DNA from 4 places in the Paenibacillus terreus genome. Region 4 is predicted to be linked to each of the others. Evidence: riboswitches for the same ligand, from Rfam matches in the RefSeq annotation. Region 4 holds a riboswitch; each other region holds the start of a gene.
The links. Region 4 has a riboswitch for cyclic di-GMP ahead of ACE5KN_RS22960 (hypothetical protein). Riboswitches for the same ligand answer to the same signal wherever they lie in the genome.
Positions count from the first base shown of each region.

Region 1: another riboswitch for cyclic di-GMP. It lies ahead of ACE5KN_RS05360 (glycosyl hydrolase); the one in region 4 lies ahead of ACE5KN_RS22960 (hypothetical protein).
Region 2: another riboswitch for cyclic di-GMP. It lies ahead of ACE5KN_RS08825 (SDR family NAD(P)-dependent oxidoreductase); the one in region 4 lies ahead of ACE5KN_RS22960 (hypothetical protein).
Region 3: another riboswitch for cyclic di-GMP. It lies ahead of ACE5KN_RS18270 (transglutaminase-like domain-containing protein); the one in region 4 lies ahead of ACE5KN_RS22960 (hypothetical protein).

Region 1 covers NZ_JBHIRX010000002.1:247,568-253,581, forward strand. Annotated here, with positions in the region: gene ACE5KN_RS05345 (glycosyltransferase) at 1-956, shown strand, start outside; gene ACE5KN_RS05350 (UDP-glucose dehydrogenase family protein) at 956-2,296, shown strand; gene ACE5KN_RS05355 (sugar phosphate nucleotidyltransferase) at 2,360-3,733, shown strand; cyclic di-GMP riboswitch class I at 3,902-3,989, shown strand; gene ACE5KN_RS05360 (glycosyl hydrolase) at 4,018-5,595, shown strand; gene ACE5KN_RS05365 (discoidin domain-containing protein) at 5,641-6,014, shown strand, end outside.
Region 2 covers NZ_JBHIRX010000003.1:412,391-418,404, forward strand. Annotated here, with positions in the region: gene ACE5KN_RS08810 (ABC transporter ATP-binding protein) at 1-1,353, opposite strand, end outside; gene ACE5KN_RS08815 (MarR family winged helix-turn-helix transcriptional regulator) at 1,434-1,847, opposite strand; gene ACE5KN_RS08820 (NADH:flavin oxidoreductase/NADH oxidase) at 2,067-3,098, opposite strand; cyclic di-GMP riboswitch class I at 3,448-3,534, shown strand; partial or broken gene ACE5KN_RS08825 (SDR family NAD(P)-dependent oxidoreductase) at 3,658-3,759, shown strand; gene ACE5KN_RS08830 (pyridoxal phosphate-dependent decarboxylase family protein) at 3,792-5,369, shown strand; gene ACE5KN_RS08835 (monooxygenase) at 5,551-6,014, opposite strand, start outside.
Region 3 covers NZ_JBHIRX010000010.1:80,992-87,005, forward strand. Annotated here, with positions in the region: gene ACE5KN_RS18265 (collagen binding domain-containing protein) at 1-1,983, opposite strand, end outside; gene ACE5KN_RS18270 (transglutaminase-like domain-containing protein) at 2,266-3,066, opposite strand; cyclic di-GMP riboswitch class I at 3,081-3,168, opposite strand; cyclic di-GMP riboswitch class I at 3,227-3,314, opposite strand; gene ACE5KN_RS18275 (isocitrate lyase/PEP mutase family protein) at 3,510-4,280, shown strand; gene ACE5KN_RS18280 (bifunctional transcriptional activator/DNA repair enzyme AdaA) at 4,303-4,866, shown strand; gene ACE5KN_RS18285 (methylated-DNA--[protein]-cysteine S-methyltransferase) at 4,915-5,409, shown strand; gene yeiL (transcriptional regulator YeiL) at 5,420-6,014, opposite strand, start outside.
Region 4 covers NZ_JBHIRX010000015.1:122,984-128,997, forward strand. Annotated here, with positions in the region: gene ACE5KN_RS22935 (DinB family protein) at 1-410, shown strand, start outside; gene ACE5KN_RS22940 (DinB family protein) at 435-968, shown strand; gene ACE5KN_RS22945 (hypothetical protein) at 1,000-1,755, opposite strand; gene ACE5KN_RS22950 (MFS transporter) at 1,839-3,044, opposite strand; gene ACE5KN_RS22955 (winged helix-turn-helix transcriptional regulator) at 3,262-3,588, opposite strand; cyclic di-GMP riboswitch class I at 3,811-3,901, shown strand; gene ACE5KN_RS22960 (hypothetical protein) at 3,924-4,169, shown strand; gene ACE5KN_RS22965 (response regulator) at 4,342-5,031, shown strand; gene ACE5KN_RS22970 (sensor histidine kinase) at 5,031-6,014, shown strand, end outside.

The sequences.
Region 1 (6,014 bases), on a different contig from region 4:
GGGCCTCCTGGCTGCAGAACATTCCGGGAGTGAAGGCCAATTTCAAGGGCGTGCTTCCGCTGTATCCCATTGCCATCCGCGATTTTGACTTCAGAGAATTCGACATCGTATTGAGCTCAAGCAGCGCTTTTATGAAAAGCATTCAGGTGCCAAAGCATACTTTTCATATCTGTTACTGTCATACGCCGATGCGGTTTGCTTGGGACTACGACACTTACATGGCCGGACAATCACGTTCAAACCTGTTCAAGAGCATGCTGAGAATTTATATGAACCGTCTGAAATCATGGGATCAGAAAACGTCACGCAACGTGAATCAGTTTGTCGCCAACTCTTCGGTTGTCAAGCGGCGCATTCAATCCTATTACCACCGGGATGCTGACGTTATTTTTCCGCCGATTAATACATCCCGCTTTGAGAGATCCACCCATATCGGGGACTATTATCTGATCGTGTCCCGCCTCAATTCGTACAAGAGGATCGATCTGGCCATAGAGGCTTTTAACCGCAACGGCCTGAAGCTGCTCATTGTTGGCGAGGGACCGGACCGGAAGCGGCTGGAAGGCATGGCGAAATCCAACGTTCAATTTCTTGGCAGATTGGAGGACGGCGAGGTTAACAAGCTGATGGCGGAGTGCCGGGCGCTGATTTTTCCGGGCATTGAAGACTTCGGCATCACCCCGCTGGAGGCCAACGCGGCCGGCCGGCCGGTCATAGCTTTTCAGGGAGGCGGGGCGCTCGACACGATCGTGCCGTATCTGAACGGTGTTTTCTTCCGCAGGCATGAAGTGGAAGATGTGCTGGAAGCCGTGGAAGCCGTGGAAAGGCATGAATGGAACGTGGACGACATTACACGGCATGCGCGTAAATTTGACGAAAACACGTTCAAGGAACAGTTCAAGAAGTATGTGGAGCAAGCCTATGTGAACTTTCTTAAAGGGGGATTGAAGCCATGATGAAGCTGGCTGTGATCGGAACGGGATATGTAGGTCTGGTATCGGGAGTATGCTTTGCGCTGAAGGATAACAAGGTCATTTGTGTGGATATGGCTGAAGAGAAAATTGAAAAGCTGAAGCGGGCCGAGTCGCCCATTTACGAACCTGGTATTGAGGAGCTGATTGAGCAGAATCTCCGCGAAGAGCGGCTTGAGTTCACCTCGGACCTGGGTGAAGCTGTTCGCCGTTCCGATATTATTATTCTGGCGGTCGGGACACCATCCCTGCCAAACGGGGAAGCCAATCTGCAGTATATTGAGCAGGCGGCGGCCGATGTAGGCGCGGCGATGAACGGCTACAAAATCATTATGACCAAGAGCACCGTGCCTGTCGGAACGAACGAAAAAATCCGTGAGGTTGTTGCGCGGCATACCCGTCATGCATTTGATATCGTATCCGCACCCGAGTTTCTGCGCGAAGGATCTGCGATCAGCGATACGCTGCATCCTGACCGCATCATTATCGGGATTGACAATCCAGAGCTGCGTGAGACGATGGTCGAGCTGCACCAGGATTTTACGGACAATATCTATGTAACGGATATCCGGAGCGCCGAGATGATCAAGTACGCCTCCAACGCCTTTCTGGCCACGAAAATTTCATTTATTAATGAGATCGCAAATATTTGCGAAAAAGTGGGCGCTGACGTCACCAATGTAGCGGTTGGCATGGGTATGGACAAACGCATAGGCTCCTCCTTCCTGCAGGCGGGAATCGGATATGGCGGTTCGTGCTTCCCCAAGGACACGAATGCCCTGATTCAAATCGCGGGCAATGTGGATTACGAGTTCAAGCTGCTTAAATCCGTAGTGGAAGTCAACACAGATCAACGCTATATGATTATTTCCAAGCTGCGCGAATCCCTCGGGCAGTTAAACGGTATACATGTAGGCATTTGGGGCTTGTCCTTCAAGCCGAACACGGATGATATCCGGGAGGCGCCGTCTCTTGAAATCGTGGAGACTCTGGTGAAGGAAGGCGCGTTTGTCAAAGTCCATGATCCGATCGCGATGGACAAATTCAGGGAGCAGTTTGATCACGAGCATATTCAGTGGTGCTCCACGGCCGAAGAAGCGGCGCTTGGCTGTGATGCCGTCTGCCTGCTGACCGATTGGGATCACTACAGGCAGGTTGACCTGCGCATGCTTGGCTCCGTGCTGCGCAAGCCGGTTCTCATTGACGGACGTAATGTATTTTCCGAACAGCAGATCGCCGAATCCGGATTGGAGTATTATTCGGTCGGCAGACCACGCATGAGTGGGCTGAACGGCCTTTCGCCAAGCGTTGCGGGTGCAGTATAATATTAGTGTATAGGAAAATTTGCCCTTTTAAGGAAATTTACTTCGTGGAGGGAGAGTGGAGTTATGAAATTGGTACTCTTGTCTGGCGGTTCCGGTAAAAGGTTATGGCCTCTGTCCAACGATTCCCGTTCCAAACAATTTCTGAAGGTGCTGGAAAGCCCGGAGGGGCTTCCTGAATCCATGGTGCAGCGGGTATGGAGACAGCTGGGAGACGCCGGAATGGCGGAGTCCTCATATATTGCAACTGGCAGAGCTCAGGTCGAAATGATTCAGAGCCAGATCGGCGGCGACGTCAGCATCATCGTGGAGCCTGAGCGCAGGGATACCTTCCCGGCCATTGCGCTTACGGCTACCTACTTGTACAGCATCGCCGGCGTATCTCCGGATACGGTTGTTGCGATTTTGCCGGTGGACCCGTATGTGGAGCAGACCTTCTTCCATACGGTGGCACGCATGGAATATACGCTGCAGAAAACGGGCGCCAATCTGGCTCTGATGGGTGTCGTTCCATCCTATCCATCCGAAAAATACGGTTATATCATTCCGAAAGAAGGACCGGCCGGAATTGCAGGCTGCCTGCAGGTCAGCCATTTTCAAGAGAAACCGAGCAAAGAGCAGGCTGAGCTTCTGATTGAGCGGAGCGCGCTCTGGAACTGCGGAGTTTTTGCTTTCCGTCTGGGATATCTGCTGAACATTCTGGAAGGGAAGGGGCTTCCGCTGAATTATGAAGAACTGCAGAAACAATATCATATTTTGCCTAAAATAAGCTTTGATTATGAAGTGGTAGAGAAGGAAGAGAATATCGTAGTTCTTCCATATGATGGCTTCTGGAAGGATCTCGGCACCTGGAACACGCTGACGGAGGAAATGTCACAGCGTCAGGTGGGCAAGGGAGTAATGACTGAGGATTCCGTGAATACAAGCCTGATCAACGAGCTGGACATTCCGGTTACCATTATCGGGGCCAGCGATCTGATCGTAGCGGCCAGTCCGGATGGCATTCTTGTAACCAACAAGGCGGAGAGCCCGCGGATCAAGGAAGTACTGAAGGCTCACAATCAGCGTCCGATGTATGAGGAGCGCCGTTGGGGGCATTACCGGGTTGTGGATTATGTGAAATATCCGGAGGGCAATGAAGTGCTCACCAAACGGATTTGTATCGAGAAGGGCAAAAATATCAGCTACCAGCTTCATCGCAAGCGGAGCGAAATTTGGACGATCATCAGCGGCGAAGCGGAAGTGATTCTGAACGAGAAGCTGCACAAAGTAAAGGCCGGCGACGTTGTCCGCATTCCGGAAGGCACCAAGCACAGCATTCTGGCGGTGACCGATGTGGAACTGATTGAGGTACAAGCAGGATCGGAGCTGGTGGAAGAAGATACCGTCCGTTTCTGCATGGATTGGAATGAAATTTCTCTGCAACAGTTCATTTCCTGAAAAACGCACTTGTTGCGTTTTTACGCATATCATTGCAAAAAATGATGTTGTTTTACAGGTTTTTTTGTCATAATATCTGAAAAAATGGGTTTCAGCATAAATGATCTATTAATTTTTGGTAAATCGGAGTCGATACTCTAGGATAAGAAGGAGCTTCATAGACCTTCATACGAAAAATGGCAACCCTGTCGAAAGACAGGTGAACGCAAAGCTATAGGGCCTTACCCCATCGAGGGCTGGCAGCCTGGCTACCGAGAGGGAGAGAATTGGTGAAAACTTATTCTATGTATCGATTTTTTAAAAAACTGCTGCCTGTCGTGCTGTTTTGCTCTCTGCTCCCATCAGGCCTGTCCCGGGAACACACTGCCCATGCCGAAGCAGCGCCCATTAATCCGGCTGCTTCGGCCGGGGCGCGCGAATTATATGCGTACTTGTCCAGTTTGGACGGAAAAGGGATGATTACAGGTCAGCATGATTATCTGGAGAGCCCGGATGAGCTGAACATCAAACTGAAGAAAATCAGCGGGCAGTATGCCGGCCTGCACGGCTATGAGCTGGGGGCTGTCTCCAACCAGTCGGCTGCAGAGGCCGAGGCCCAGCGCAGCAATGTAGTGTATAGCGCGATTAATTGGCACAATGCCGGCGGCATCGTTGCCATAACCTTTCATCAGGCGCTTCCCGGCAAACCGTTGACCTGGGCCAATGTACAGGCCAAGATTACCCAGGCGCAATTTGACAAGTACGTGACACCAGGTACCAGGGAATATGCACGGCTGATCGCGGATCTGGATCAAGTCGCGGTGTCCCTTGGCCAGCTGCGGGATGCGGGTGTGCCCGTTCTATGGCGGCCTTACCACGAGATGAACGGGGATTGGTTCTGGTGGGGAAACAAGAAGAACTTTGTGAAATTATGGGATATCATGTATGACCGATTTGTGAATGTCCACCAGCTGAACAATCTGCTGTGGGTCTGGAATCCCAACGCTCCGAATGCTTGGTCAGCTCCTTATGTCAGTACGTTTCCCGGTTTGTCCAAGGTCGACATTCTGGCTGCGGACATCTATGACAATGATTTCGAGCAGAGCTACTACGACGGATTGCTGAGTCTGGCCGGAGAAAAACCGATTGCCATTGGCGAGCACGGCGAGATGCCTTCCGAGAGAGTGCTGTCTGCCCAGCCGAAATGGGTCTACTCCATGACCTGGGGCAACATGCTGACACAAAACAATTCGAACGATCAGATTATTGCATACATGAATGAAGACAGAACACTGACTCGGGATGAATTGGCTGCAGATATGGCCGCTCCTCCTGAAGCCCCTCCTGTGGAGCCGCCTGATACTGCTCCTCCGGGAACACCGCCGGTCGGGGAGGAACCTGATCCGGAGCCTGACCCGGAACCTGCCCCCGAGCCTGTTCCAGATGCGGTATATGAGGGACTGCACGCCGAGTTCTTCAACAATATCGAGCTAAGCGGAACACCTGTGCTTACGCGCACGGATGCCAAGCTGGATTTTAACTGGCGCAGTGCCGCGCCGGATCCGGCGGTACCTGCCGATCAATTCTCCGTACGCTGGACAGGCAAGGTAAAACCGAAATACAGCGGCACCTATACTTTTACGACCATTTCCGATGACGGAATCCGGGTATGGGTGAACGGGCAGCAGATCATTGACAGTTGGTTCAAGCAAAGCTGGACAGAGCGTAAGGGAAGCATCAGCCTTGCGGCGGATCAGCTCTACGACCTCAAAGTGGAATATTACGAAGGAACAGGTGATGCCATGGCACGCCTGATGTGGGAGAGCGAGCAGGAGGCCAAAGCGGTCATTCCTTCGAGCGCTTTGTTCCATACTGTGGAATAGCTCTCTCTTTCCGGCAACCCTGTACAGAAAGTGTGGACATGAACAATGAAAAATTGGTTGGCTAACAAGTATGTATATTTGCTTCTGGGCCTGCTTGGCTTGGTTATCTTGTTTTCGCTTTTGGGTTATGCCAACAAAAGCAATCAGGAAAATGAGAAGAACGCCGCTACCACCTTGTGGATGCTTGGCGTCAGCGATGATTCCTCCGCTGAATTCAAAGGAGCGGCGGGCAAGGAATCGGCCACCCTGGACGTTCAAGCGGCGAGCGCAACGGCGTTAAAGGCGGCGGGAGGAGCGGCGCAGGCCGTTAAGACTTCCACCCCTGTTATTCAACTTAACGGATCCATTCCCCCAGGACTGAATGCCGAGACCAATCCGGAGCTCGTGCTCGAATATGAGCTGGACACCATTCCGGCCAA
Region 2 (6,014 bases), on a different contig from region 4:
CTCTTCGGATATTTCCGGCTTCCCGTCAGTCCGCCCGTTATTGCCATACGCCACGTTAGAAACCACTGTGCCGCTGAACAGCACAGCTCTCTGCGGCACGTAACCGATTTTGTTATGAAGCGCTTCTTGCGTATAATTTTTGACATTCACGCCGTCAACAAGCACTTCTCCTTCGGTCGCGTCATAAAAGCGGGGGATCAGATTGATCACGCTGGTTTTACCGCTGCCTGTAGCGCCAATAAAGGCAACCGTTTCGCCCTTCCTGGCAGTAAAGCTAATGTTGTGCAGCACAGGCTCCTCCGCGTCCGGATATTTGAAGCTGACATTGCGGAATTCCACCTGGCCGGTCAACTCCGGTTTTCCTGCCGTTTCCTTCCCGTCAACGATTTTGGCCTCGGTATTCAGCACCTCCATGATCCGCTTGGCGGATACCGATGCACGGGGCATCAAAATAAAGATCATGCTGACCATCATAAAGGCCATGACCACTTGCATCGCATAGGAGGAGAATACGACCATATTCGAGAACAGCGCGATACGGTCAGGCACAGCAGCAACGTTAATCAGATAAGCGCCAATCCAATAGATCGCCACACTCAGGCCTGACATAATAAAGGTCATGCCCGGGCCGATCATCGCCATTAACCGGCTGGCAAACAGGTTCGTTTTCGTTAATTCAACGTTGGCCTGCTCGAATTTGGCTTCCTGATACGGCTCTGCATTATAAGCGCGAACCACCCGCAGCCCGGTCAGATTTTCACGGGTTACGCGATTCAGATTGTCCGTAAGCTGTTGAATCTTTTTAAACTTTGGCAAAGCGAAAATAATGATCACACTCAGCATCAGAATCAGCACGGCTACGGCCGCTCCCGTGGAGGCGGTCCACTGCCAATTTTTATCCGCAATTTTTACGATGGCCCATACAGCCAGAATCGGCGCTTTGATGATCACCTGCAGTCCCAGTGCAACCACCGTTTGAATTTGGGTAACATCGTTCGTTGAACGGGTGATCAAGCTGGCGGTCGAAAAGCCGTTAATCTCCTCCATGGAAAATGACAAGGTTTTGTCAAATACCATACCGCGCAGACGCATAGCCAGCCCTGCCGCCACCCTGGCGGCGAAGTAGCCGACAATGATCGAGGCGATCATACTGCCGACGGCACACAGCAGCATATAACCGCCGGGGACAAGCAAATCCGATATCTTCGATCCTTCCATCTGCAGCTTGGTTGTAATTTCCGCCATATAATCCGGCAGTCGCAAATCAAGCCATACCTGTGCAACGATGAAGGCCAGACTGCCAAGCACGAGCATCCATTCATGCCTCTTGAGGTATTTGAAAATCTTCACCATCTGGTTGCTCTCCTTTTATCTTATAGTGTAAGACATTTGGCAAAAATATCATGCAGCCCTTAAATGAACTGCATTGGTTATTAACTCTTGGAAGCCATGATCTTTACCAGGCGGACAAACTCCTTGGCATCCTCCTCGCTCAGCCTGCGCAGCATTTTCTCGGTTAACGCAATGCCTTCATTACGTCTGTCAAGCAGAAATTGCCTGCCGGCATCGGTAATAAATACGATCACCCTGCGTTTGTCATCCGCATCGGTACGACGCACAACAAACCCCTTCTTCTCAAGGCTCTTCAGCGCTGTTGCCACCCTTCCCGTGCTGACGGACAAGTATTCGCTCAATTCTCCGGAGGTGGTCCCGTCTTTATGGAAATTCAGGTGAATCAGGATCCCCACTTCCCCGCGCGAGAAGAGCTGTCTCCGATCATCCAGCGGCGGTTTGCGAGCTTGGGCGGCGTATTCAAAGAGCTCTACCGCTAATTCTTTATAATCCACTTGTATGGCTCACACCTTCTAAAATTTATCTTACACTATGAGATAATAATAGATCTTTGCTGCTGTGTCAAACCCATACGGGTATTCCCTCTATTTTCCGCCAAATTAAGTTGCAGATGGTACTGGTCAGATGAACAAAACAACACAAGAAATAACCCGGCTGAATCCCTCGGCCGGGTTATTATAATACCTTATATGGCACCTATCGGCGCCTATCCATTAAAACGCCCGCTCATATTGCACGGGAACTTTATGTTCCTCGCCGAGCGTTACCGCTGCATGTACAGCCCAGTAAGGATCGCTCAGCATACCGCGCCCCACGGCCACCAGCTCGGCATCTCCGTTCCCGATGACCGATTGCGCCATATCGGGGTCATCCAGTCTGCCTACGGCAATGACCGGAATGCCAACCTCCTCACGAATCTGGCGGGCGAACGGAACCTGATAGCCGGGATGGTTCCCTGGTCTTCTCGCTCCAGGAGTCCCTTCACCGCCGGAGCTGACGTGAACGACATCCACGCCCGCATCACGGTATTTCTTAAGCAATTCGATTGCATGATCGATATCGTATCCTCCGTCCGCATACTCCACGGCAGAGATCCGGAACAGCAGCGGCATGTTCTCAGGCATCTCCTTTTTGATCGCCTTAATCACCTCTACGCCGAAGCGTGAAAGGTCCTGTCCGTAGATATCATCCCGCTTGTTGGTGAGAGGGGAGTGAAATTGATGAATGAGATAGCCGTGCGCTCCATGGATCTCAATCGTGTCCACTCCTGCCGCTACCGCACGGCGCGCCGCTTCCCCGAATTTCCGCACCATCTCCCGCACTTCCTCCGTTGTCAGCGCACGCGGCTTCTTGTATGGCTCTCCGCCTGGGAACTCAATGGCCGACGGAGCAACAGGTTCGGCTGCGTCCTCCGCCTTGCGGCCGGCATGGGCAATTTGAATGCCCAGCTTCGCTCCATGCTCATGCACACCATCGGCAATACGGCGAAAAGCGGGGATATGCTCATCCGACCACAGTCCCAGATCATAGTCTGAAATACGGCCATCAGGCTCGACATCTGTCATTTCTATAATGATCAATCCTGTGCCGCCCACAGCGCGGCTGGTGTAATGGACATAATGCCAGTCATTCGGAATGCCGTCCTTGGCTGTAACCGAGTATTGGCACATCGGCGCCATGACAATCCGGTTTTTAAGCTCCAGGCCTTTAATGGTGTAAGGCGTGAACAGTATGTTCTTTGACATGGTAATCCCTCCCTGGTTCCTGTCCCATAGTTTCAACCACAGGTTTACGAATCATACATTTTTTAGCTGTACTGCAACTCAAGAAAGTTGCACACAATTCATTATCATACTTTGCAATTTCCCACACAAGTACTCACATCCATGTTCCCTAGTATCAATTTTTATACTGTCTTTGTGAGCGGTTATCAGCTCGATGATCCTGATTTCATGAATCAAAAGAACTTAAAATTTTTATTTCTTTGTCCCAAATAAAGAAAATTTGAGGAAAATAGTTCCAAACTCCTATTCCCATATAACCATCCTATTGGTAAATTGACATCATACAACACGGTTAGACAGCAATAAACTCGTACGATAAAGGCAAACCCGTTGAAAGGCGGGGACGCAAAGCTACAGGGGCTTAGGTGGGATGCCACGATGCCAGCCAGCTACCGAATACGACGGAAAAATACCTCCGTCTTATTCCTTTACCAGATAAGAAAGAGGTGTTTTTGCGTTCACAAATGTAAAATTCTTATTTTTCTAGGAATGAAAGTGCTTTAACATAAGTCCGCGAAGGGATGAAGCGGCGAAAGTTATTACATTTTTGGCATCCGGAGCGGCTTCCTATGTAACCGGCACCTCTGTAAATATCGACGGCGGCTCGGGACATGCTTTGTAGGCAGTATTAATAGCACACGGGGAGGGGATTGGATGTTGTACGACAGCAAGCCTGACATCGGAACACGGTACCCCGGTTCAGACGGGAATGATTCGCAGAGAGCAGCTTTTCTGAAATGGATCGAGCAAATCCTGATCGGCATCGACCGCGTTAAAGCTCATGATCATGTATATCTCATGGAGAGTAACCGCCGACAAAGCGACTTATATAGTGAACTTATACGGTCATGTAAAATACCGGCAGCGGGGATGTCTATGGAAGAGGTCAATCATAAGCTATTGTCACTTCTGCACTCCCTCCCCCTACATAAAAGATACGAATTGACAAATACGCTCCAGATGGACAGCATCCCGGGTATTCTCGGCCTGTTGACCGCTTGTCTGGTTAATGACAGTCATATGTCGGAGGCATACGGGCCGGCAGGTGCAGAGGCAGAAGCCAGTGTAACAGCAATGCTGTCCAGGCTGGTCGGATACGACAGCAGCAGCAGTGGAGGTTACACCCCTGGGGAAGGGCAAAGGGCCCTATTTGCGGCATTGCGCATCGCGATTGCCAAGCTTGCTCCCGATGCACCCCGCTCGGGCGTGCCCCGCAAGCTGTATGTGCTCTGTTCGGAAGCGGCTTATGACAGCTTGTCCAGGTCAATGGAAGCGGTAGGGATCGGAAGCGGTCATTTGATCCGGGTGCGGACACTGCCGGACAGCTCCATGGATCTTGTGGAGTTGAAGGATCAATTGATTCGTGTGATCCGCAGCGGAGGAACACCGATTTGCATTGTAGCCACAACGGGGACAAGCGATGCGATGGGGATCGACGATGTAGAGGAAATTTACCATTTAGCCGCCATTCTGTGCTCCGCTTATAATATTCCCCGGCCGCATATCCACGCGGACTCGGCGCTCGGCGGAATCTTTGCCTTCTTTAACGGGTACGATTTTGCAGCCAATCCCCTTTCCTTTGAACCGGAGACATTACACGCCCTGTACAGGATTCAATCCAAAATGGCCAAGCTTCGCTTTGCCGATTCATTGTGCGTTGATTTTCATAAATCAGGGCATATTCCGCATTCAAGCAGCCTGCTTCTGGTTAAAGACGCAAAGGATCTTCAGCTTATAGACCTTCCTCCGGAAGAAACGCCCGCTAGCTCCTTCGGAATCTACAGCGTACTGCTGGCTTTCGGGATTGAAGGTTATCAACAGATCCTGGGCCAACTGGTCGAGGTGAACATTGCTTTCAGGAAAGCACTGAAAATGAACATTCCCGAAGCGGTGATTGTAAATAGGTTTAATCCGGGGAACATTACTTTGTTTCGCATATACCCGGGCGGCGTTTCCCGCTTCGCGGAGGAATTGAACGGGGAATGCACGCAGGAGGAAGTGGAGCGCACCAATCTCCTGAACGAAAGATTATTCGAGCGATTGGGCCGGCGGAGAGAGAGTATGTTATTGGACCATACGAAAAAACACTTATCTGTATTGACGGCAGACCTGCATACGATGCCGCTTTACGCAGCCAAGCTCTCCGTCATTTCACCCCATACCCGGAAGGAGCATGTGGATGAGATTGTGCTTTATCTGAAGGAGATTATAAATGATGTTTTAGTAACTTAACCCTCCTCCATAGTTAAGGACAAAAGTGTCTCCTATCATACGTTGTGAGATGCTCCGTGCATACCCCCCACTTACTATCAGAATTCGCTATTCTCCTGCGATATTCTGATTAAAAAATGCTGAGAACAGGTGTAAGATTCCCCTGTTCTCAGCATTTTTTGTTTTGTTCAAAACAATCAAATCAAAGAATCCCTGCTTCGCCGCACCAGCGAGCGATCCCTTGCCGGACCGATTCCACAGGCTCCGATTCCGACCGTGACAACGCCCATGCGACATAGCCGTCCGGACGAACGAGCGCCGTATGCACGTCGGCCCAATCAGCGGCATCCTCGGCAAGCGAAGCGAACACCGGCTTGATATGAGGGTAACGGCTCCAATCGGCCCCTTGGATCGTTGGGTCCCCCGCAAAGTGAAGCAGTACGAAAGAGCCGGAATGGAAAAATTCATACGCCTGGTGGAGAGCACCGTCTTCCGTTCTCAGCTTCAAATCCCGTAGGCGGGATCCGTTCAGCGGATGCGCTAGTGCAAGCGGGTCCGACTCATAACGGATGTTAAACGCTGAGATCTGGCCGGCCAGCAATCTGTTCGCTTCCGGAATTTGCAGCAGTTCGGACAGCAGGCTGCGCAGGTCGCCCATAGACTGCG
Region 3 (6,014 bases), on a different contig from region 4:
ATCCGTTACGATCGCTTCGTCTAGCGATTTGAGATTGTAGTTCATCTTGATGTTCCACGTAATCTCTTTGTTGACTGGATTGTAGCTGCCGTCTTTACCGCCGTTATTTTTCGTATAGCCATCGGAGGAGAAGCTCGCATCCCGCTGGATCGGGCCTTTTTCCTCGCCGTTCTCGATCCACGTCATGATGGCTCTGTTCATGTAATCCAGCTTGCTGTTATTCAGCCAGTCGATGTTAAATTTCGTTTGATATTCGATTGTATACGTGGTGTCAATGGTCTTGGAGAACTTGATATCAAAGCCACTGCGCAGATTATTGTACTCGACCTTATAGTCGCTCGCAGGAACGACTTTCCCGTCCGCTTTTACGACTACTGTACCCGGAATGAATTCAAGGCCGCCTTGCGGGAACGTATCCCTGATGACTACATTCTCCATGCTGTACTTGCTGCCGTCCGGCTTTTTATCGCCATTGACCGTAATAACCCACTTCGCCGTTTTGTTGGCAAAGTCGACATTCGAGACGCCCTTCACCAGAGCGCGAATTCCTTGGGCCGGAGCTGTTACTTCTTTGGACGAGTCACCCGATACGACTTTATTCTTTACTGGCTGTCCCTCAGCGCTCGTCCGGTCGACCGGTTTGGTCTGGTAAACGATCGTATAAGGAGAATCGATACCATTATTGAATTGAAGTGTAAATCCGTTTGTACCCGTCGGTGTAAAGGTGTATTCATCCGGTGAAAGCTGATCTTCTGCCTTCGTCGAATTCCCTTTATACACCTTCAGCGAATCAGCAACCAGCGTATGAATCGCACTGAATTCATCCATGATGATCGCTTGCTCTTTCGTAAGCTTTTTCTCGTTGAAATTGTATTTCACAGTCCAGGTGATGATTCCGTTATCTTTATTCTGGCTATAAGACTTATCCAAAAATTTACCGCGGTCCACTGTTACCGTAGCAGTTGATTTGGCATTTTCCATGTCGTCGCCAGACAGTACAGCAGTGTTCTCAAAACGCGCCTGCTCGCCGGTAAGCTTCGTTGAATAACGAATCTCGTAGGCTTTGCTGATCGTCTCATCCTGGAACGCAAGCTCCAGTTTGGCGCCGCCGTTCGTTTCAACCGTATACTTGTCGGCCCCTACCTTTTCGCCAAGGACCGTCGAGCCGTCACCGTTAACCTGCAGACGGTATACCTCCACAGAGTCGGCGATGAGCTCAGAGCCTTCAGGCATCACATCCGTGATGACCGCATGCTTGATCTTATCCAGCGACTTGTTGACTTGAACCGTCCAATCGATCCGGTCTTTGCCAACCGCTTTCCCCTGTTTATCGATCAACTTTCCGCCCTGCGGCTTCAGATTCACGATAACGGTCTGCACACCGCTTTTTACCGGAATGGCAATGATGACTTCCGTGCTTCCCTTAATCGTTTCCTTCGTAAACTCGGTGCGTATTTGCAGCTTGCCGCTTACGTTGGAATGGCTTTCCACATAATCGTTGAAGGTCATGACAACCTTCCCGCTCCGATCGACGGTAAATGTGCCAACTTTGTCTTGATCGGCCACGAGCGGTGCGTCAATGTCCGTAAAAATTTCAAACTGCTTTGGCAGTTCGAAGGTAAAGGTATCCCCGTTCTTGTAGCCGTGATTATTCGGAAGCTCCCATTCGTAGCTGAGATTCACAGCCTCACCGATGTCCAGGGTACTGTCCGGATTATATACCGCATCGACCACGTTACCATTCGAGTCGGTTAATACCACTTTTGTTAAAATATTGTCCGTATTCTTGACTGGCGCCGGCGGGATATACACATCATCCGTCACTGCAACTTCATCCGTTTCCCCATACACGGATTCCTGCACGTTTGACAGTGCATCGGCCGCGTTGGCATTGGCTACATTGCCCGTCCAGACGGTTACACCAAAAACCGATTGAAGCAGAAGCAGCAGCGCCACAACGATTCCACTAACTTTTTTCTTCATAATCTCTCCCTCAGTCTCTACATCACCCTCGTAATGTCGGTTCCGATCCAGCTTTCCGTGCGCAAATCGGGCTATCTATACTGCATTGAATTGTATGCCGTTAAGAGACCTTCAGTCCATCACCTCCACTTATTTCTAAATGGCGCACGATTCATTGTTCCTGTTTTTCCCACCAGAACCAAATGGGCTTCTTGCATTATAACTGCCGGACCTCTACAATTTCTCTACAAACTCGAATAAGCCTTGGACATGTGTCCAAAGCTTAAGTTAATCGTATTCTTTTTAGTAATATTTGGATACCGAATAACGAGAGGCGTCTTTTATCATTTTAAAATCGGCCCCTTTGGCTTTCCAGCTCGCATCAACCGTTGTATCAATGGTTACCCATTTTCCGTTCAAATAAACTTCATTCCAGGCGTGGTAAACATCGACGTATTCCGAAGTCCCCATATCGAGCTTGGCTGGAATGCCGATACTCCGCAGCATGGAAGCGAACAGGGAGGCATAGTCGTAACACATCCCCTTCTGCCCTGCAATCGTGCGATTGATATCGGGAAGGTAATCTGTCAGATCACTGGTTGCAAGAGCCTTGTCGTATCTGATCGTACCAACAATATATTCATAAATAGCCTGTACTTTTTCTTCGTCAGATTGAGCAGACGCGGTTAGCTTCTTCGCAAGTTGAGCAGCCTTGTCCTGTTCGCTCCAATTGATATTTTGTACAGAACTCAAAAACACTTTGCTCTTGTTTGCCAGTTGAAGTGTAACGGGCGCTTCCTGTGCGATCTTATATTTGGTACCGCTGACTTGCTCCAGTACGGTAACCGTGTAATCACCGTTGCCCATCTGCAGCGGGAATGCTTCCTGCCGTTTATTCGGCGAAAGTACATACGTATATTTGTCCTGACCTTTTGAGATCATGAGCTTCGTCTTGATGCCGGCTTTCACATCATAGCGAACAACGATCACACCACGGTCCAGCTGTTCCAAGCCCAGCCAATCCTGAGATTGCGCAGCTTGTACAAACGGAGCCCACAATAATAACGCAAAAAGTCCTACAATCGCGAATATTGCGTTGCGCATAACTGCAAACTCCCTTCGATAGCCAGGCTGCCATTGACATATCGTCAAGAAGGCCCTGTAGCTTTGCGTCCCAGTCTTTCGACAAGTTTGCCATTGTCGTGCTAGAGTTTCCAGATTTTAATATAAAATTATCCTATGAAAAACAAAAAAAGCGTCTTCGTTCGGTAGCTGGCTGCCGTTTGACATATCGCCAAGTAGGCCCTGTAGCTTTGCGTCCTTGCCTTTCGACAAGTTTGCCGTTATCGTGAGTAGCTTTTGTGAGACTATCTTACCAAATATCTCTATTTCTATCAAGAGAAAATTTACAAGATTCATTGATTTCCGCGCCCATTCGATGATCTTTTTTTTCGTTCATATCTCAGACCATAAGAGCAAGAATGAGGACGAAATGATTAAAGCCTCCTTGATAGAATGAGTTACACCAAAGCCAAGGAGGAAGCAAAATGTCGATGATTCGGGAGTTCAATAATCTCCATACTTCAGAGGAGCTATTATTTTTGGGAAATGCCTGGGATCTATTATCAGCTTTGACATTAGAGAAGACAGGTTTTAAAGCCATTGGTACTACCAGCTGGGGGATTGCCAACTCGTTAGGCTATGCGGACGGAGAATTAATAGATTTTAATCAAAATCTAGCAATCGTCAAAACCATTGCAGAAAATGTAAAAATACCGGTATCCGCTGATATCGAGGCAGGATATAGCGAGGATTTTAACACAATTATCGATAATGTATTAAGAACAGCAGATGTCGGGGTCGCCGGCATTAATATCGAGGATTCCTTGAAAAAAGAAACGGGGTTAAGAGATATAGCGGATCATTGCAGCCTTCTGATCAAAATGAGGACGGCGCTGGAAAATCGCGGATTCAAAGATTTTTATATCAACGCCAGAACGGATACTTACTTTCAATTGGAAAACCCCTTCAATGAAACGATCGATCGGGCCAGTGCCTATGTTGAAAGCGGGGCCAGTGGCATCTTTGTGCCAGGGGTAACGGAAGAGGACGAAATTCAGCAAATAGCTGCTCAAGTCAAGGCGCCGCTCAATATATTGTCTTTGCCTAACCTGACGAGTTGTAATAAGCTGAAAGAGTTAGGCGTCAAGCGTTTCAGCTTCGGAAATGCCCTGTCAGATAAAGTCATCGCTTGCTTACAAAACAATGCGGCTAAATTATTGGAATTACAGGATACCTCACATTTATATGAAAACTAGATCAGAAGGCAGGGATGAAGTGATGACCAGTATAAATCTTTCATTTGACGAGATGTGGGAAAAAATCATTGCCTGCGACCGGAAATATGATGGTCTATTTTTTACAGCCGTGAAAACAACAAAAATCTACTGCCGTCCTTCCTGCAGATCCAGAAAGCCCAAAAAGATAAATGTTGAGTTCTATCACAATATCAGTGAGGTTGAAAAAGCTGGTTATCGTGCATGTAAAAGATGCCAGCCCGAGGTTGAACATTCTCCAAACAGTGAATTTGTCAAAAGTGTTACGACAATTTTAGTGAATCAATATAAACAAGATTTGAAGCTGAATGATATTGCGGAACAGGTCGGTTTAAGCCCCTTTTATCTTGAAAGGCTGTTTAAAAAAGAAACATCAGAGACTCCGCGTACTTTTTTGGAAAAAGTGCGCATCGATAGAGCCACACAGCTTCTTCAAACGACCGATATGACCAATCTTGAAATTGGTTATGAGGTAGGCTTCCAAAGTCTTTCTAATTTTTACAAAGTGTTTCGAAATTTAAAAGGCTGTTCGCCAAGCGAGTTTCGTAAGATGAGGAAAGAGCCTTAATCGATAAACTGGAGATTCAATACTACCTTTTTTCTTGGAGGTCCTTATATGAGCAGACTGTATATAATAGATTACCAATCCCCCATTGGAATGGTTGAAATACAAGGAACCGATCAAGCGGTTTACTCTATCCTGTTCTCGGAACGGGACCAGATCGTAAATGCTATCCATGACGAAACTCCCCAGGCTTTGAAGCTTTGCCGTGATCAGCTTGATGAGTATTTTAAAGGCACACGTACCGAGTTTACATTTCCTTATATATATGAAGGTACTGAATTTCAAAAAACGGTTTGGAATTCTTTAAAAACAGTCCCCTACGCGCAAACGTGGTCCTACAAAGATATTGCTGTTTCCATCGGGAATGAAAAGGCCATACGAGCTGTCGGCAGCGCAAACGGCAAAAACAAATTAAGCATTGTCATCCCCTGCCACCGAATTATTGGTACCAACGGGAAGTTAACCGGCTATGCGGGCGGCCTATGGCGAAAGGAATGGCTTCTTAAGCATGAGCAACGTTTGAGAAAAGAAGGGACAGGCGTTTAATCGCAAATCACTACGTATTCCCCAACATCCCGGCAAGTTCATATAAGGAGTCGTACCGCTGAATGCGGTAGTGACGGCCTTCTTTTTGCAAATATCCTTTATCACAAAATTGAGCAAATACGTATAATAAATGCCGATAGGAGACACCCAGAAAATCACAAACGGTCACATGCTTTTCCTTATAGACCCCTTCGTCAGCAGTCTGCAAAATAAAATCCGCTAACCGGTTTTCAAGCGGGAAAGCGAGGCTTTGCGAGGACTTGGCCGCCATTTTGGTGGCTTTTTCACTCAGAAACTTCGTCAGTCCACGCAGAAATAACGGGTCTTCCAGCATTTGTGCACGGCAGTGATGAAAAGGAAACGCAAAGCAAACCGTCCTGGTAGAAGTCTGAATCCCTTTTGTATAATATACCTCGTTCAACAATTCCATTTCTCCAAAATAGTCTTTAGCATTGATAAAATTAATCAGGGACACCTTCCCGTTGTGATGGGTCACATAAATTTTGGCCTTTCCTTCAACAACATAAAATAAATAATCAGGCCTCATGCCTTCCTTAATAATCCATTCACCACGCTTATATTCATGCACCTCAATAAACTCTTCA
Region 4 (6,014 bases):
GCCTGTTGGATCAGCAATTGGAAGGACGGCACAGCATCGGCTCGCTATTGTATCATATTGCGCTTATTGAGGCGGATTGGCTGTATGTTGAGGTGCTTGAAGCCACCGAGTATGAACCGGAAATTCGTTCTCTATTTCTGCAGGAGGACAGGTCGGAGGACGGTTCTCTGGTTCATGTTGAAGGTCAAACCCTGGAGCAGCATCTTCACCGTCTGCAGGCCGTCCGTGGCAGGCTGCTCTTTCATTTTAAAGGCATGAGTCTTACGGACTGGAGAACCCCAAGACAGCTTGAAGCCTATGACGTAACTCCGGAATGGGTGATCTATCATTTGGTGGAGCACGAGGCGCATCACAGAGGGCAAATCTTCGAGCTTTTGCGGAATTTGCAGCCTGATCGGGTAAATGGTTAATAACATAAGGAAAGAAGGGGTGTTATGCTGAAACTGGTTGAAGCGGTGATTGAGGATATGGACAAGCAGCTTGAGCGGATCGTGAAAAGTTTGGATCCTTTAGATGATTCACTGGTGTGGAGCAGGCCCAAGGATACCATGAACAGCATTGGCAATCTGTGTCTCCATTTGGCAGGCAATGAACGCATGAATGTGATCAGCGGCATCGGCGGGCAGCCGTTTATCCGTGAAAGATCGAAGGAGTTTACTACAGAAGGCGGTATATCCAAGGAGGAGCTGATCCGCCATCTGACGGACACGAGAGCGGAAGCGAAAGATATACTGGCCCGGCTTACCGAAAAGGACCTGGACAGGGAGGTGGCCATTCATTACGGGCTGGAGGATTGGAACCGGATGCTGCGGGTGCAGGCCGAGGAGGGCAAAACCTACGAGATCAAGGTGGTTGGCAAGCTGATCGTTGCTGTTGCCGCACACTATGGATATCATGCGGGGCAAATCGTACTGCTTTCCAAGCTGCAGAAGGATACGGGAGAGCATGTAACAGGACAGTATCATTGAAAAATGCCAAACCGCCTGCTGCAGGCGGTTTTCACATTTTTTTGTATATGTTCAATGCTTCGTAGAGGAAATTTGTATCATACCCCGTTTTTTGATGGATTCTAACACACCATTGTTCAATAGACTCTGCTTCCGGATCGTTGAATAATCCTTCGGTTGTGCTCAGAAAGCTTTGCCAGTCATAAAACTCCCAATGAGCGGTTTCATTCTTATAGGGAATTCTGCATTCTAATAGAGGTGACTTATGGATTGCATTCTGGCATATTTCGGCGGCAAGCCAGAAGTCATCCATTTTAACCGGGGTAAGATTAAAGACTTGCTTGCTGGTTTTTCCGTTTGGCCTGTGGTATAGAACCGTGAATAAATCACCAGCCGATTGCACTTGTATCTCTGCCGCAGGAAAGAGGCCCTTTAATCTCTCTTCAGTATAATCTTCACTATCGGCATCTACCAGCACCGGATTGAGCCACTGATCCCCCAAATCGCAATAATAGCGGTGTCCTTCCTCATTTTTCGCAATAACGGCCACATGCGCATCCTCTGTTCCCATATCATGGCCGATCGGATAAGCTTCAATCCCTTCCTTTTCGAACTCATGCAGCAGCCACAAAGCGAGGTCAAAGCAATTGCCTGTAATGCCATACTGCTCGCGATGCTCCTTCATTTGAGCTACTTCTCTTTGCTTTTTTCCGGAATTCTTTTGAAAATACCATGCTTTGGTTAAGGTTTCCATCGGGAAATGATCGAATTTTCTCCATACGCTTAAAATATCCTTGGTAGCAAAAATACGCCATTCTCCTTTCACAGGGGCCCGTATTCAAAGGGACTGCTTCTTTCAGCGGGAAAGAAACAGTCCTTGTTTAAATACCATTATACAGCTTCCCCGGCAGGGACGTCTTTGTCTTTTCTGGCGAGCAGAAGGCTCCAGCCTGTTAAAATAACAGCGCCGACCACCATTAAACCGCCGATCCATGAGGTGTGAATCAGCCCCGGACCATCCACAATCAGGCCCCCAAAATAAGCGCCAAGAGCAATGCCGCCGTTAAAGGCCGCGATATTGATTGCGGATGCGACATCCACGGCCTGCGGCACAAAACGCTGGGCAAGGTTAACGACATACAGCTGAAGTCCGGGCACATTCATGAAGGCAAACAGGCCCATCAGAATAATCGTGATCAAACCCGCCACTTTAAACGGAGCCGTGAAGGCCAGAATAAACAGGACCACCGCCTGAATAATAAACATATACAGCAGCGCTGAAAGCGGCTTGCGGTTGGCGGCCTTGCCGCCGATGATGTTGCCGATGGCAATCGCAATGCCATACAGAAGCAGAAGGAAAGCTACGGTTGTCTCGCCAAAGCCGGTAATGTCATGCAGCAGAGGAGACAGATACGTAAAGACGACGAAGGTGCCACCGTATCCGAGAGCCGTTATCAGGAAAGCAAGCAGCAGCCGTCCGTTGGTAATGAGCCTGATCTGATCCCGTACCGGGGTTTTGACCCCCTTCCGCAGATTGCCGGGAACGAGAATCAAATTGGCGATCAGAGCAATGATGCCAATCACGGCTATGGTTAGAAAGGCTGCACGCCAGCCGAGCTGCTGGCCGATAAACGTGCCGAAGGGTACGCCGGTAATCGTGGCCACGGTCAATCCGGAGAACATAATGGCAATGGCGCTTGCCCGCCGGTTCGGCGCGACAAGGTCAGCCGCAATGGTTGAGCCGATCGACATAAATACGCCATGCGAGAACGCGGAAATAACCCGTGCCGTAAGCAGCAGCCCGATTCCGCTTGAGAAGGCCGCAAGCGAATTGCCAGCGATGAAGATGATCATAATCCAGATCAGCAGCGTTTTTCTTGGTATTCCTGAAGTTAAAGAGGTTAATACCGGAGCGCCAAAAGTAACGCCCAGCGCATATAAAGTGACCGTCAGTCCGGTCATCGTTACAGATATATTCAAGTCTTCAGCGATAAGGGGAAGCAGTCCCACGCTGATGAACTCAGTTGTCCCGATTGCAAAAGCGCTGATAGCGAGAGCCAGCAGCGACAAAGTACTGCGTTTAGTGTCCGAGGACATGTTCAGTTCCACTCCTATTTTTTTATTTTTATGCCGGCCGGCAAATGCTATTATGGATGCTTCACACGAAAAAGAATAGTACATACTTCGAAGTACTATAGGCACTTACAGGTACCTATAGGAGGAAACGGGGGAAAAAAAGCCGGAATCCTGAGTATCCAGGAGCCCGGCTCTTCCGTTTGCAGATCGTTTATGTGGATGGTTCAAAGTATTTGCTTTAAACCTCTACTGTTTGGCCTTCTTGTTCAATATGCTTTTCGCCCCAGGCACACATGGCATCCAGGACAGGCTTCAGGGACCAGCCGTAACCGGTCAGGGAATACACGACCTTGGGCGGAACCTGCTCAAATATTTGCCGCTTCACAAGTCCGTCATCTTCCAGTTCCCGCAGCTGCTGTGTGAGCATCTTCTGCGTAATGCCAGGCATTAGTCTCTTTAGTTCGCTGGTGCGTTTGTCGCCTTTATCCAGATGACACAAAATAACCGCCTTCCATTTGCCGCCCATCACCTCAAGGGTTGCTTCCACCGGGATATTGTAAGCCATATGTTTACCTCCTGAAAAAATATAGTGAGATGCTTTGATCTCTATAGGATCTGAAAGTATATAGGGTTCTTTCAGAGATGTACATATCCGTCAAGGAACTACAATCTATGATAACACTACAAGGGAAAAAGTAAACAAGTGTGAAGAATGGCGATTTTTACGGGATCATGTCGAAAAAACACGGAAAATATATTATATTATCTCAAGTGGATATTCCACCATTTATGCAAAGGGCAAACTTGCCGAAAGGCAAGGACGCAAAGCTGCAGGCCTAAGGAAACTATCATGGATCTATGGCGGCTGGGCTACCTTAAATCGGAGGGAGAAATAGCAGGGTGAGCAGTATTTATCAATCGGATGTGGAATTTGTATACAGACGTGGAGAAACCAGGCTTGAAGAGTGCCAAATTACTTGCGAAACGGGGAAAAGGCCTACGATTGGAGACTTCTCCGATAAGTTCAAAGAATACGGCATTGAGACGAGACTGCATGATTTATACAGCATGACTTTTAAACCCGTTGACCCGTTGACTACAGAGATCATATCGATCCGGGTGATTCGGACATTTCAAATGCGTTAATGATTAAGCATTGGAGGGATTTTCCTCCGGTGCTTTTTCATTTTCCGGTGGTCTTCAAAAGATCTTCACAAGTTTAGGATAAACAGAATGGTGAAAGTAATAGGCAGGAGGACTCTTACATATTCGGAATGGTATAATTCCGGTATAACTTGGGCGTACGGAGGGACAGGCCTTGAAAACCATTCTGGTGGTGGATGACGAACAGAAAATTCGCGAGGTACTCGCTTCTTATTTACAGAAGGAGCATTTTCACGTGCTGGAAAGTGTGAGCGGGGAGGAAGCGTTGGCTGTACTGCGCAGCCAGCGGGTTGACCTGTTGATATTGGATCTGATGCTGCCCGGCATGGAAGGGGAGACCGTCTGCCTGGAGGTGCGCAAATTCAGCCCGGTACCGATTCTTATGCTCACTGCCAAGGTAGCTCAGGCGGACCGCATCAGCGGATTATCCATCGGAGCAGATGACTACATGATCAAGCCCTTTGATCCGAATGAGGTGGTTGCCAGAGTAAAAGCAATCCTGCGCCGGACAGATGATTCGCAGCTATTGGCGGACGTCATCTCTTTTAATGGGGGGCATCTCCGTATCGATTCACTGAAAAATCAGGTGTACAGGTATGAAGAGCCGATCAGCCTTACACCTAGTGAGTACAAGCTGCTGCTTCTGCTCGCCAAATATCCGCAGCGCCGCTTTCCGCGGGAGGAGCTGGTCGACAGGGTGATGGGCTTCGGGTTTGACGGTGATATCCGCATTATCGATCAGCATGTTAAAAATGTACGGCAAAAGATCGAACAAGATCCACGCAATCCGCGCTATATTATTACGGTGTACGGCTTCGGCTACCGGTTTGGCGGTGAGGGCTGATGTTCAACCGGCTGTATATCCGGCTGGCTGTGATCATCGTCGGCATGGCTGCTGGTATCGTTGCCATTTTTGCCGTGATCAGCGTATTTGCCACTCATTATCATATCTCGATGTATATGGAGCAGGTCTCACCGGCGAGTAAAAGAATGTCCCCATTGATGGATCACCTGGAGAGTGCCCTGATTCAGTCGATCCTGCTGACAGGGTTGTTTTCGCTGCTGCTGGCGCTGATTATCGGGGTCTATTTTGCAAAACGCATCTCCCGCCCGCTTGTCCGCATGAAACAGGCCGCCGAACGGATCAGCAGTGGCAGCCTGGACGCCCGTGTCAGCACGGAAGGCCAGGATGAAATCGCGGAGCTCGGGACTTCCCTGAACCGACTGTCCGAGCAGCTGCAGCGACAGCAGTCACTCCGCATGTCCATGTCGCAGGACATTGCCCATGAGCTGCGCACACCGCTAACAACGTTGAAAAGCCACATGAGGGCCTTGGAGGACGGAGTCTGGGAGCCGACGCCCGCGCGGATTCACTCCTGCCTGGAGGAGGTGGAGCGCCTGATCCAGCTCGTCAGTGAACTGGAGGAGCTGAATGTAATGGATTCGCCGGAATTCCAGCTTTCACGGAAAGAGGAGAATCTGCGTTTGATTGTTGGAAAGGCTGCTGCACTGATGGAAGCTGCTTTTCTTGAGAAAGGGGTGCAGCTCCGATACGAGGGCGTTTCAGATGTCAGGCTGCTTATGGATGCGGACCGCATGAAACAGATTCTGGTGAACCTGTTGACCAATGCTCTTCACCATACGCCTGCCGAGGGGATTGTAAGAGTCGAGGAGCGTAAGGAAAAGTGGGCAGTGTGCCTTGTAATCAGCGATACAGGACCCGGAATTTCGGCGGAGGATTTGCCGTATATTTTTGAAAGGTTTTATCGGGGAGACAAGTCGAGGAATCGGCAGACAGGCGGAAGCGGCATGGGACTGGCGATTGTG